4 regions of the Paenibacillus sp. Aloe-11 genome follow, and region 2 is predicted to be linked to each of the others. Evidence: riboswitches for the same ligand, from Rfam matches in the RefSeq annotation. Region 2 holds a riboswitch; each other region holds the start of a gene.

Region 1 (3,138 bases), on a different contig from region 2:
ATGGTTTTGTACGTACCATTTTTGTGCATTCGTCACAATCTGAATAGATGGGTCATCCTGAACCAATGCAAAATAACTGGTAATCGGTGCGGTTGTGGTTCCAACCGGTTGACGAACATAATCCAGCGTTCCTTTATGCTCTTCCTTGACCGCATCTACCAGTTTAAACTCAGGGTTCGTCTTCACAGCCTGAGTTTGGGTATTCACAACTGGACGCACTTCTGACTGAGAATTAGTCACGCTCCACACATCTTTTTTCTTTTCCAGACTCAGGTCAATAATACCCAGTTCCTTGCCCCAAGAGGAAGCTTCTACAGCCGGTACGCCATTAATGGTTCCTTTATCCAGATCTACACCGCTCATTCCTTTAAAATCAGGGCCGGGGAAAGATTTATGAGCATGCCCAAACAGAATAGCGTTGATTCCGTCCACCTGGCTCAAATATTTAACGGCATTCTCCATCATTGGTGTTTGCGGCACATCCTCATAACCCGTGTGTGCAAGTACGACAATAATGTCGGCACCTTCCAACTTCATTTGAGGAATGAACTTTTTCGCCGTTTCCACAATATCCTTCGTAACGACCTTACCCTGCAAATTGGCTTTATCCCACTGCATAATTTGAGGAGTTACCAGACCGATTACACCCACTCTGAGCGTGTGCTCTTGGCCCTTCTCGTCCGTTACCGTTTTATTGAGAATCTGATAAGGGGTGAAATAATTTTTAGTACCCTGGCCCCCGTTGTCATAGTAAACGTTCGCATTTACGTAAGGGAATTCGGCTCCCTTAAGCGATTTCTCCAAAAAGTCGAGACCATAGTTAAATTCGTGGTTGCCCACAGTAGCCGCATCATAGCCCATCAAGTTCATCATCTTGTAGACCGGATGGACACCGCCTTCTTGCAAAAAGGTTTTGTTTCTGGCCATATAATCGCCTAATGGATTGCCCTGCAACAAATCACCGTTATCGAACAGCATGCTGTTTCTTGTTTCACTACGCGCCTGCTGGATCAGTCCGGCAGTGTTAATCAAGCCATATTCGTTGGTTTCCTTATCTGCATAATAATCGTAGTTCATCAACGTCGTGTGAATATCCGTTGTTTCCATGATCCGCAAATTCACTGTGGCGCTGTCCCGAGAATCGGTGGCAGCCCAGGACGGAGCAGCTGTAAACACCAGCATGCTGCAAGCTACAACCGCTGCTGTAAACCCTTTAAACCAATTTTTACGAAATAACAAAATATACCCCTCCTTATTAAGGTGTATGGCTCATATACATACTTTTGCACATATATGTAAGTTTCGAACCCACCATTCCTATTTTAATCCAACGCCAGACAAAAGAGTAGTCATTTGACCAAAGTTATTTATAAAAAAATAATTAATTTTCTCGCAAATGAACCGTCATCTCTTCCTCCATGCTGGACAGCTCCGCCTTCAAGGCATATAATCGTCGTAGTAAACCCGAATAAACAAACCCATTAAACCATACAATGCCAGGGGTGCTGGAATCGGCCGGCTGAGAGTGTGTCCCAAGACACTGACCCTTACAACCTGATCTGGGTAATGCCAGCGTAGGAATGCTTAAGCTAAGATGTGCCTTTTTTTACATAGGTCCATCCCTTACTTTGGTATATACAAGCGCAAGCGTCCCGGAACCTCGGGGCGCTTTTTTTGTTGAGGATTAAGTTGTTGGAAAGAGAGAGTCCGGCAGATGTTATTTTTATGAAATGGGAACATAGGCTGTCTGATTCGACGGATGACGGGTAATTAAAAGGAGAGAACACAACGATGAAGCGCATGAAAATGTTAAGCCTGGGACTGATTAGTCTGTGGCTCATGGCCCTGACACTGACCGCCTGCGGCGGAGGCTCCCCCTCTACAACCCAGGAGGCGGCACCTGCTACCAACGCTCCAGCTTCCACTCCGGCAAAGGGGCTTAAGGATGTTAAAGTTGTACTTGACTGGACACCAAATACGAATCATACAGGACTCTATGTCGCCAAGGATAAAGGATTTTACGAAAAAGCGGGCTTGAATGTCCAAATTGTCCAACCTGGTTCAGGCGGAGCCGATCAAATGGTTGCTTCGAATGCGGCACCTTTTGGGATCAGCTATCAAGAGGGCGTCACTCAGGCTCGTACGCAAGGCGTACCACTCGTATCTATCGCTGCGGTTATTCAGCATAATACCTCAGGCTTCGCAGCCCCGGTAGACCGCGGCATTAAAAGCCCCAAAGATTTTGAAGGAAAGAAATACGGCGGCTGGGGTTCACCCGTAGAAGAAGCGGTCATGAAATCCATCATGGATTCAGACAAGGCCGATGTGAGCAAAGTGAAGATTATGAATATGGGCAATGCCGACTATTTTACAGCCGTGAAGCGGGATATCGACTTTGCCTGGATTTTCTACGCATGGACCGGGATCGAGGCTCAACTTCGAGGTGAGCCCCTGGATATGCTGTATGTAAAAGATTATTCCAAAAGCCTTGATTACTATACGCCTGTGATTGTGAGCAATGAACAGACGATTAAGAATGATCCAGAGCTGGTCAAAGCGTTCATGGACGCCACCGCCCAAGGCTATGAATACACCATTGCTCATCCTGAAGAATCCGCGGATATCCTAAGCAAAGCCGTACCGGAGCTGGACAAAAAGCTGGTACTGGCCAGCCAAAAATGGCTAAGCCCGCGTTATCAGGATGATGCTGCGCAATGGGGTGTGCAAAAAGCAGAGGTATGGCAAAACTATTCAGACTGGATGTACGAACGCAAGCTGCTCAGCAAGCCTTTGGAAGTCGACAAAGCCTTCACAAACGACTTTTTGCCAAAGCGTTGATCTTGTAAATCGAACTTGAAGTAGCCTTTGTGCCACTACGCAGTCGGATGGTGCTTCCCATCGCCACCGCCCCCGGATTTCTCGAATAAAGCCTCAGCAGGGTAGAAATCTGGGGAGGTGATGCTTCCGAAGCGAGCTTTCCTACGGAAAGCTTTTAAAGCGACCGCTTCGCTTGTACAGCACCATTCCGCCCACTTCGTTCTCGTTCCACTTGGTTTATTCTTAAGTTCATCTTATCTAAGCGCCAAGTAGGAGCGCTTGTATGTTAAAATGCCTCACAACCTAGCTTTAAAAATAGGG
Region 2 (3,138 bases):
TTTTTTTCGTTATTATTTTGGGATGGTTAGCGGGGCATAACAAAAGCTTCGATGCCTCTTCCTCCAAAGCCCTGAATGCGCTCGTTACCAGATTTGCGCTGCCTGCGCATCTATTCATCGGCATTACAACAACGAACAGAAGAGCGCTCATTGAGCAATGGACATTTCTGCTGGCTCTGTTCATTGGCATTGTCGGCTTTTTTGTCGCTCTCCTTCTGCTGTCCCGCTTTGCGAGGAAGCAGTCGATGAAGGATGCCGCCATGTTCGCTTTGAACTCGGCACAGCCGACCTTTGCTTTTATGGGTATTCCCGTGCTCGGAGCCATCTACGGCTCCTCAGCCGTGGCCATTCCGATTGCACTTACCGGAATCGTAGTCAATGCCGTCCTTGACCCGGCGGCTACCATTATAGCTACCGTAGCCAGCCGGAATTCAGACAAGGAACGGAATGGTCCCCTCGGAAGGCTGATCTGGGACTCCATTCTTCACGGCTTAAAGGAACCGCTGGCGTTGGTGCCGCTGGTTGGTGTGATTTTGACCTTATTTGGCTTCCAATCACCAGATTTGTTAAGCAAATCGCTTAATCAAATCGGAGACATTACGTCCGGGGCTGCCTTATTCGCGGTCGGTGTGACCATTGGCGTACGCAACATTAGTTTTAGCGTAAGTGCCTTTGCCATCGCACTGTTAAAAACCATCGTGCAGCCTTTATTAATGCTGCTGATTGCCTATCTGTGCGGTCTGTCGTCTGCCGATACCGTTAAGGCGGTTCTGCTCGTTTCCTTCCCGGGTTCAGCAGTCGCTGCTATGATCGCTACCCGTTTTGAAAGTCTGGAATCAGAAACAGCCTCCTCCTTTGTCATCAGTGCTGTCATATCTCTCGTTACACTTCCTGTGCTGATTTCGCTATTGATGTAACCAGGTCAAGCACAAACAGCCTCAGAACGAATGGATAACGGTTTGACATAATGTATGAACGAATGTACAGTAATAGTCAAAAGAATAGGAAGTCCACTAGGGGAGCCGCTTATGGCTGAGACAAGAACGTATCTTGGACCCTTTGAACCTGATCTAGTTCGTACTAGCGTAGGAAAGTGGAGCCTTCGTATATAAGGTCCCTTGCTTTTTGCGCATGGACCTATGATGAAGCCGCTCCAGTTTTCGGGGCGGCTTTTTAGCGTTGTTCCGGAACTGTATTCTTACGGGACTTCCTGCTCTTCATTTTGGTGGAGGTGGGGAAATGAGCTTTACACAAGAGCTCCGTCGGCAGGCGGATAGCATTTTTCAAGCGATTTTTGAGCATCCCTTTGTGAGAGGTATTGCTAAAGGGAGTTTGACAAGGGAACAGCTGATTCACTATGTAAAACAGGACTTTGAATATTTGAACGCCTACATACGGATATACGGCATCGCGATCTCCAAATGCACGAGCCGGGAGGACATGGCTGTATTTAATGAACAGATCTCTTTTATCCTCCGCAGCGAGGTTCATCCCCATCAAAATTTCTGTGCTGTCGCAGGTGTGACCTATGAAGAGTTGCAGGGGTATCCGCTCGCTCCGTCGGCTCATCATTATATCCGTCACATGCTGACGGTCGCACATGAAGGCAGTCTGGGCGAGCTCATGGCCGTGCTGCTGCCGTGTCCATGGACGTATCTGGAGATTGGTCGCAGGCTGCTGGATGAGGTAAAGCCCGACGAGTCCCACCCTTTCTATGAATGGATTTGTTTCTATGGAAACCAGGTTGAAGATGTAACCGCCAAATATCAAGCCCGTGTGGATGCTTGGGCGGAAAGTGCAACGGCTGCCGAACGGGAACGGATGATTGAGCATTTTATGCTAAGCTGCCAGCTGGAATATATGTTCTGGGATATGGCTTATAAGCAGGAAGAATGGCCGATCCAGACCCCTTTTACATCGGTCTACAAGCCTTGTCGCAAATTGAAAATCTAATATATGAGAGAGGATCATCGATATGCTGAAATGGGAAAAGGATTGTTCGGAGCTTCTGACAAAGGTACACAGCAGCAACCCCCTCGTTCACAATATGACCAATGTGGTGGTCACCAACTTTACAGCCAACGGCCTATATGCGCTGGGAGCTTCCCCGGTGATGGCTTATGCCCCCGAGGAAGTTGCGGATATGGCCAAAATAGCAGGTGCCGTCGTCTTAAACATCGGTACGCTGAACCGCGAGCTGATCGATGCCATGATCATTGCCGGACAATCGGCGAATGCACATGGCGTTCCGGTTCTGCTCGATCCGGTCGGTGCGGGAGCGACTCGCTTTAGAACCGAATCGGCACTGCGAATCCTGAGTGAAGTCAACATCTCAATGGTGCGGGGCAATGCGGCCGAAGTCGCCCATCTTATCGGAGAAGCCCGCGAGATTAAAGGCGTCGATGCTGGTGGCAGCCCGAGCAGCAGTCATGTCGAGCTGGCAGTTCGAGCTGCGCGGGCGCTCAATACCATCGTTGTCATCACTGGAAAAGAGGACGTCATCACCGATGGGGTCGAAGTACGAGTGATTAACGGCGGAGACGCGCTGCTTACGAAGGTAACCGGAGCAGGCTGCCTGCTGACCTCTGTGTTGGGCGCTTTTGCCGCCGTTGAGCCTAATTTGCTGCTCGCAGGAACAGCAGGCTTGGCATTTTACGGTGCAGCCGCTTCCCGAGCCGCCGCGCGTACAGCAGATCAGGGACCCGGCAGCTTCCAGATTGCCTTTCTCGATGAGCTTGCCAAGCTGCATACGGGCTCGCTGGAGGGGCATGTATCGATTCGTGAAGCTGGAACAACCACAGCAGGTGGTACGCGATGACAGACGTTCGTGTAGCTAGAGCACTGACGATTGCCGGTTCGGACAGCGGTGGCGGGGCCGGAATTCAGGCCGATCTCAAAACCTTCCAGGAGCTTGGCGTATACGGCATGTCGGCGATTACGGCAGTTACCGTACAGAACACCTTGGGGGTTCACGGAGTATATCCACTGCAACAAGAGGCGGCAGCGGAGCAAATCGAGGCTGTAGGATCAGACCTTGGCGTAGATGCCCTGAAGACTGGCATGCTGTTTGATGTGGGCATCATCCGTCTTGTGAGCGAGCAGATTCGAAGGTTCGGCTGGGAGAAGGTTGTCATCGAT
Region 3 (3,138 bases), on a different contig from region 2:
GGATGAGGGTAAAGTGGAATGGACTCCACGTGTACGTTACGGTTATCTGGATCAGCACACCAAGCTGACACCGGGCAAAACAGTACGTGATGTATTGAAGGATGCTTTTCTTCCTTTGCTGGAATTGGAAAAGGAATTGATGCAGATTACGGATAAAATGGGGGATGCTTCTCCCGAAGAGCTGGAAGTGCTGCTGGAACAGATGGGTGAAATTCAGGAGCAGCTGGATATGGGGGATTTTTACCTCATTGATGTGAAGGTTGAAGAAATGGCGAACGGGCTGGGTCTCTCGGCCATCGGACTGGATCGGGATGTATCCGCGCTTAGCGGTGGACAACGGACTAAGGTGCTTCTGGCCAAGCTGCTGTTGGAAAAGCCAAACGTCCTCCTGCTGGATGAGCCAACCAACTATTTGGATGTTGAGCATATCGAATGGCTTACACGTTATTTGAAGGATTATCCTTATGCATTTATTCTTATTTCGCATGATACGGAGTTCATGAACCAGGTCGTTAATGTTATTTATCACCTTGAATTTGCCAAGATGACCCGCTATTCAGCAAATTATGAAAAGTTCCTTGAGATGGCGGATCTGAACAAAGCGCAGCATATTGATGCTTATGAGAAGCAACAGGAATATATTAAGAAACAGGAAGACTTTATTCAGCGCAACAAGGCGCGTGCATCCACATCAGGCCGGGCGAAGAGCCGTGAAAAGCAGCTTGATCGGATCGAACGTATTGATAAGCCCGAAGAAGCTGCCAAGCCAACCTTTCAATTTAAAGAAGCACGTGCGAGCGGGAAAACGGTATTTGAGGGAATTGATTTTGAAATTGGCTATACTCATGCCCTGTTGCCTAAAATGTCCATGACGATTGAACGTGGCGAAAAAATAGCAATTGTAGGCTGCAACGGTGTCGGTAAATCAACATTGCTCAAAACCATTCTGGGAAAAATACCGCCAATCAGCGGAAAAACCTATCAAGGCGATTTCTTGCAGCCGGCTTATTTTGAGCAGGAAGTAAAGGCGGGCAAAATCACACCGATTGACGATGTGTGGAATGAGTTCCCGCATTTGAACCAGCATGAAGTAAGAGCGCATTTGGCCCGTTGCGGATTGAAAAATGAGCATATCACACGTCCTCTGTCTGCGCTTAGTGGTGGTGAGCAGGCTAAAGTACGTCTGTGCAAATTGTTAATGCGGGAAAGCAACTGGGTTCTGTTTGACGAGCCTACCAATCACTTGGATGTTAAAGCAAAGGACGAGCTCAAACGTGCCCTGAAGGAATATAAAGGGACTATATTGCTTGTATCTCACGAACCGGATTTTTACGAGGATTGGGTAACCAAAACGTGGAATGTGGAAGAGTGGTCAAGTAAAGTCAACTAAAATCAAAAAATTCAGTTCTGTTATGCTTCACAAAAAGTGGGGGTTGCAGAATTAGAAAAATATGCTAAGCTATTTGTAGCTGATACAATATAATAGTCACACTAGGGGAGCCGCCCATGCGGCTGAGACGGAATAAATGGATTTCGGACCCTTTGCACCTGATCTGGGTTATGCCAGCGTAGGGAAGTGAGCGCCGTACAAGCAAGGTAACCGCATCATTACTTTTGTTTGTGCGTGGGACGATATACGTATACGGATTTGATTGTCCGTTCGATTATTGGACGTTCGTGAAACCACTTCCTCTGGGAAGTGGTTTTTTTGCGTTTCGTTTGGCTTTGCCTGTCGAACTTCCGTATACGGATTCACATATGTTCTCCTTTCATTATTGCTGGTACATGTGGCCGGCTCCGTATGTTATTTCGCGATATGGAGCTGCAACGATATAGGTTCAGCTTATACGATTATTTTATATCAATAGTTCATATTCTTAGTTCAATGTGAGGTGAAAACGAGATCGAATTACACGTGATTACGATGGAAAGTGGCTACCATGCAGATGTACCCCAAGTGGCGGCTGCTATTTATCCGTATGTTCATTATGTGCATGCACGCCTGAAGCAGAAGGGTGCCTCAGAATTGCTGGCTTTGATCCGCAGCATGGTGGAGCAGGGAGTTCCTCTCCAGCAAATTGCAGTCAATGACCGTGTAGATGTAGCTTTACTTACCTTGGCTGGAGCTGTCCAGCTACCGGCTAACGGCTTGCCTGTCAGGGATGTGAAAAGCCTGCTTCCAAAGGGAACACGCTGTGGCGTGTCTGTTCATTCCTTGGAAGAGGCGCAAATGGCCGAACAGGCTGGAGCAGACTATGTACTCTATGGTCATGTATATGTAACCCGCTGTAAGCCCGGTGTTGTGCCGCGGGGGATAGCTCAGCTTGAGCGTATATGCAGCTTATCTAACATTCCAGTGATTGCACTTGGCGGCATACAACCGCATCATATTCCGGAGCTTTATCATGCTGGAGCAAGCGGAATTGCAGTGATGTCCGGCATATGGGAAGCTGAGTCGCCCATCGCGGCTGCGATGGAATATAGACAATTGGTAGATCAGGTAGTCCGCAATCTGTAGCAGGGAACGAGAGTAGAAGTAATTCGAAAGCAGTATGGTCAGTGGAGAGGAGATATAACACATGCTAAAGATACACACAGAGGCTACAGTTATAGGACATGCTGAATGCTTGGTCATAGGTGGAGGTGTGATCGGCAGTTCCATTGCTTATCATGTGGCCAGGGAAGGGCGCAGTACGATTATCCTGGAGCGAATGATGCCGGGTGAGGGAGCCTCGGGGGCAGCGGTCGGAATGCTTGCGGCGGAGAGTGAAGAGTTCGCCGACCCTGAGTTTGAACAATTTGCTCGCACAAGTCGGGATGCATTCCCTGAGCTAGTTCGTGAGCTGGAGCGGTTGTCTGGTGTTTCGGTAGAATTTCGTACAGAAGGTTTTGTAACTCCTTTCCGTTCGGAAGCTGAGGGTGAAAGACGCTGGAAAGCTGCGAATACGCGCGAGGATACTCAGCCTGAGTGGTGGGATGCCGGGGAATTGACCAAGCGGATTTCGGGCATAGATCGTCAAGCGATTGGAGCTATATATCGATCGAAGGAGACACAACTCTTCCCCGTACAGCTGTGCCGTGCTTATACGGGAGCAGCTACAGTGTTGGGTGCAACAATATGGTCCGGTACCCATGCAG
Region 4 (3,138 bases), on a different contig from region 2:
AGCGGTGCTACCGTCGGATTGGTGAGAACCCATGCAATGTAGGCGTGTAGAGCGATAAAACAAAACAACAGAAAAAATACGACCGATAGCAGCAGCGCAATCACAATGTGCTTGAACCGCAGCATACGGGGATTAATCAGTGGGATGGACGGCTCCTGAACAGCGGGTTGTAGCTGAGAGCTGCGCTGGGATGTCGAAATCATGTAAGAGCCTCCTTATAAAAAATTGAGCTTCATGCTATGGAATTTAGGTACAAATTCACTTGAAAATGATAGTGTATGTCCACATTGATACCTATTATCGTATGATGGTGATTATCCAAAGTCAACGCCTGCACCGGAAAAGTAAAAATGATGCAAAGAATTGTCGATGTTTGTTCTTTTTCTGTAATATAGCTGTCACAAAAACATCGGTTTACAGTAGCCGCGAGTATTCTATATAATTTATGTAACCATGTTTCATGGTGTGAAACGAAAATGGATACAAGGGGAGCGGTTCACGATGGAAGACCGTAAATTAACCGTTCGCGCTGTGGAGCGTGCACTTGATATATTGCTGTGTTTTACCGCAGACTCGGATCTTGGTCTGACGGAGATTGCCTCCAAAATTGGGCTACATAAAAGCACGGTTCATCGGCTGCTGACAACGCTTGAGGATCGTGGCTTTGTCGTTCGAAATTCCGCAACCGAAAAATACCGGCTCGGCTTCCGCATATGGGAGCTGTCCACCCATTTGTCACAAAGCGACGAGCCGGCAGTGCTGCTGCAGCCTGCGATGGAAGGGTTGCGTGACCGTCTGGGTGAGACGGTCAGCTTATACTTGCGGGACGGCAGCATGCGTATTCGCATTCAGGCCGTTCAAAGCAACCAGCCCATCCGCCGCGTTGCGCCTGTGGGTGCGCGCATGCCGCTGGCTGTGGGGGCTTCCAGCAAGGTGCTGGCGGCCTTTATGCCACCGCAGGAGCTGGAAGCTCTGCTAAGAGGGGATGAATGGCCGTCCTCGGTAGACCCGGAGGTCTATAAAGCACAGCTGCAGGACATTCGTGAGAAGGGGTATGCAACCAGCTATGAAGAACGGGAGCCAGGTGCAGCTGCTGTGGCAGCGCCTGTGGTGAACCGGAAGGGACAGGTCGCTGCGGCCTTGTCTGTATCCGGTCCGGTCAGCCGACTTGCACCTGAGACGCTGCATGATTTTGCTCCGATTTTGATCGAGGCTGCGAAGGAAATGGGGCTTATGCTCCCGTAACAGGACCAGAGAAGGGTTGCCAAAGCAATAATTTTAAAGTAATCTGATGAGGATGGCGGGATGTCTGTTATCTCCGCCTCATGCAAATCGAAGTATCACAGTTACTGGGGGAGCCTGTAATGCCGGGCTGAGATGGAATCGTGCAAGATTCCGGACCCTTTGCACCTGATCTGGATCATACCAGCGTAGGGAAGTAATCGGCCATTGAAATGTATACGCAGCTGCTGCCTAAGAAGGCGCATGGAATATATTATTCTGTGTGCGTACTTTTGGATAGCTCTTCGTTAGATTAGCCGGTTCCCTGGGGAACCGGCTTTTTTGCATAGATCAGCCACCCTAGGAATGGTTCCGGATCGGTGTGTCATTTCATCGAAACGGGAGGAACGAACAATGAAACCGACGGAAACAGAAGAAACTGAAGTGAAGACAAGTGCAGAGCAAGCTGGCGGAGTAAAACCCTTTCCGGGGAGCCGCAAGGTGTATATTCAAGGCTCGCGGCCGGATATTGCCGTGCCAGAGCGTGAAATCGCGCTGCACCCCACACATACGCCGGAGGGCACCGAGCATCATGAGCCCTTGCGTGTGTACGACACAAGCGGACCGATGACGGATGAAGCCTATCAGGTGGACATCCGCCGGGGGCTGCCCCCGTTGCGGAGGGCCTGGGTGCTGGAACGGGGCGATGCCGAAGCTTATGAGGGACGCACGGTTAAGCCGGAGGATAATGGGCTGAAGCCCGGCTCCAAACGGGAAGCGGCGGAATTTCCCGGCGTGACCCATCGTCCGCTTCGTGCCTCACAAGGGCGCACGGTGACGCAAATGCACTATGCTCGCAAGGGAATTATTACGCCCGAGATGGAGTTTGCGGCCATTCGTGAAGGGGTGGAGCCCGAGTTTGTGCGACAGGAGCTGGCGGCGGGACGGGCGATTTTGCCTTCCAACATCAATCATCCGGAAAGTGAGCCGATGGTCATTGGGCGTCATTTTCACGTGAAGATCAATGCGAACATTGGTAATTCTGCGGTCACGTCCTCCATTGAGGAGGAAGTGGAGAAGATGACCTGGGCTGTGCGCTGGGGCTCGGATACGGTCATGGACCTGTCCACAGGCCGTAATATCCATACGACGCGTGAATGGATCATCCGGAATTCCCCTGTGCCGATTGGAACCGTACCGCTGTATCAAGCGCTTGAAAAGGTGAACGGCCAAGCTGAGGCACTGACGTGGGAGTTGTATCGCGATACCCTGATTGAGCAGGCGGAGCAGGGTGTGGACTATTTTACAATTCATGCGGGCGTGCTTCTGCGCTATATCCCGATGACGGCGAACAGAATGACGGGAATTGTCTCCCGGGGCGGGTCGATTATGGCGGCCTGGTGCCTTGCGCATCATCAGGAGAACTTTTTGTACACGCATTTTGAAGAAATATGTGAAATCATGAAAGCTTACGATGTAGCCTTTTCCCTCGGGGATGGGCTGCGTCCGGGCAGCATCTATGATGCGAATGATGAAGCACAGTTTGCAGAGCTGGAAACGCTGGGTGAGCTAACGCAAATCGCGTGGAAGCATGACGTCCAGGTCATGATCGAAGGTCCGGGGCATGTTCCGATGCACAAAATCAAGGAGAATGTGGATTTACAAATGGAAATTTGCAAGGAAGCTCCTTTTTATACTTTGGGACCGCTCACGACGGATATTGCGCCTGGCTACGATCATATTACCTCAGCCATCGGAGCAGCCATGATCGGTTGGTTCGGAACGTCCATGCTGTGCTACGTTACGCCGAAGGAGCATTTGGGCCTGCCGAACAAGGATGATGTACGTGAAGGAGTCATTACCTACAAAATTGCGGCACATGCTGCCGATCTGGCGAAAGGCCATCCACGGGCGCAG

Evidence for each region. Region 2 has a riboswitch for thiamine pyrophosphate ahead of tenA (thiaminase II). Riboswitches for the same ligand answer to the same signal wherever they lie in the genome.
Region 1: another riboswitch for thiamine pyrophosphate. It lies ahead of WG8_RS02390 (ABC transporter substrate-binding protein); the one in region 2 lies ahead of tenA (thiaminase II).
Region 3: another riboswitch for thiamine pyrophosphate. It lies ahead of WG8_RS12975 (thiamine phosphate synthase); the one in region 2 lies ahead of tenA (thiaminase II).
Region 4: another riboswitch for thiamine pyrophosphate. It lies ahead of thiC (phosphomethylpyrimidine synthase ThiC); the one in region 2 lies ahead of tenA (thiaminase II).

The regions. Positions count from the first base shown of each region.
Region 1 is NZ_JH601043.1:49,313-52,450, reverse strand. It holds gene WG8_RS02395 (bifunctional 2',3'-cyclic-nucleotide 2'-phosphodiesterase/3'-nucleotidase) at 1-1,239, opposite strand, end outside; TPP riboswitch at 1,489-1,598, shown strand; gene WG8_RS02390 (ABC transporter substrate-binding protein) at 1,792-2,838, shown strand.
Region 2 is NZ_JH601059.1:96,911-100,048, forward strand. It holds gene WG8_RS18580 (AEC family transporter) at 1-917, shown strand, start outside; TPP riboswitch at 1,006-1,109, shown strand; gene tenA (thiaminase II) at 1,240-1,953, shown strand; gene thiM (hydroxyethylthiazole kinase) at 1,976-2,818, shown strand; gene thiD (bifunctional hydroxymethylpyrimidine kinase/phosphomethylpyrimidine kinase) at 2,815-3,138, shown strand, end outside.
Region 3 is NZ_JH601055.1:22,770-25,907, reverse strand. It holds gene WG8_RS12980 (ABC-F family ATP-binding cassette domain-containing protein) at 1-1,390, shown strand, start outside; TPP riboswitch at 1,484-1,592, shown strand; gene WG8_RS12975 (thiamine phosphate synthase) at 1,925-2,518, shown strand; gene thiO (glycine oxidase ThiO) at 2,580-3,138, shown strand, end outside.
Region 4 is NZ_JH601045.1:103,406-106,543, forward strand. It holds gene WG8_RS03815 (alpha/beta hydrolase) at 1-203, opposite strand, end outside; gene WG8_RS03820 (IclR family transcriptional regulator) at 502-1,245, shown strand; TPP riboswitch at 1,342-1,454, shown strand; gene thiC (phosphomethylpyrimidine synthase ThiC) at 1,636-3,138, shown strand, end outside.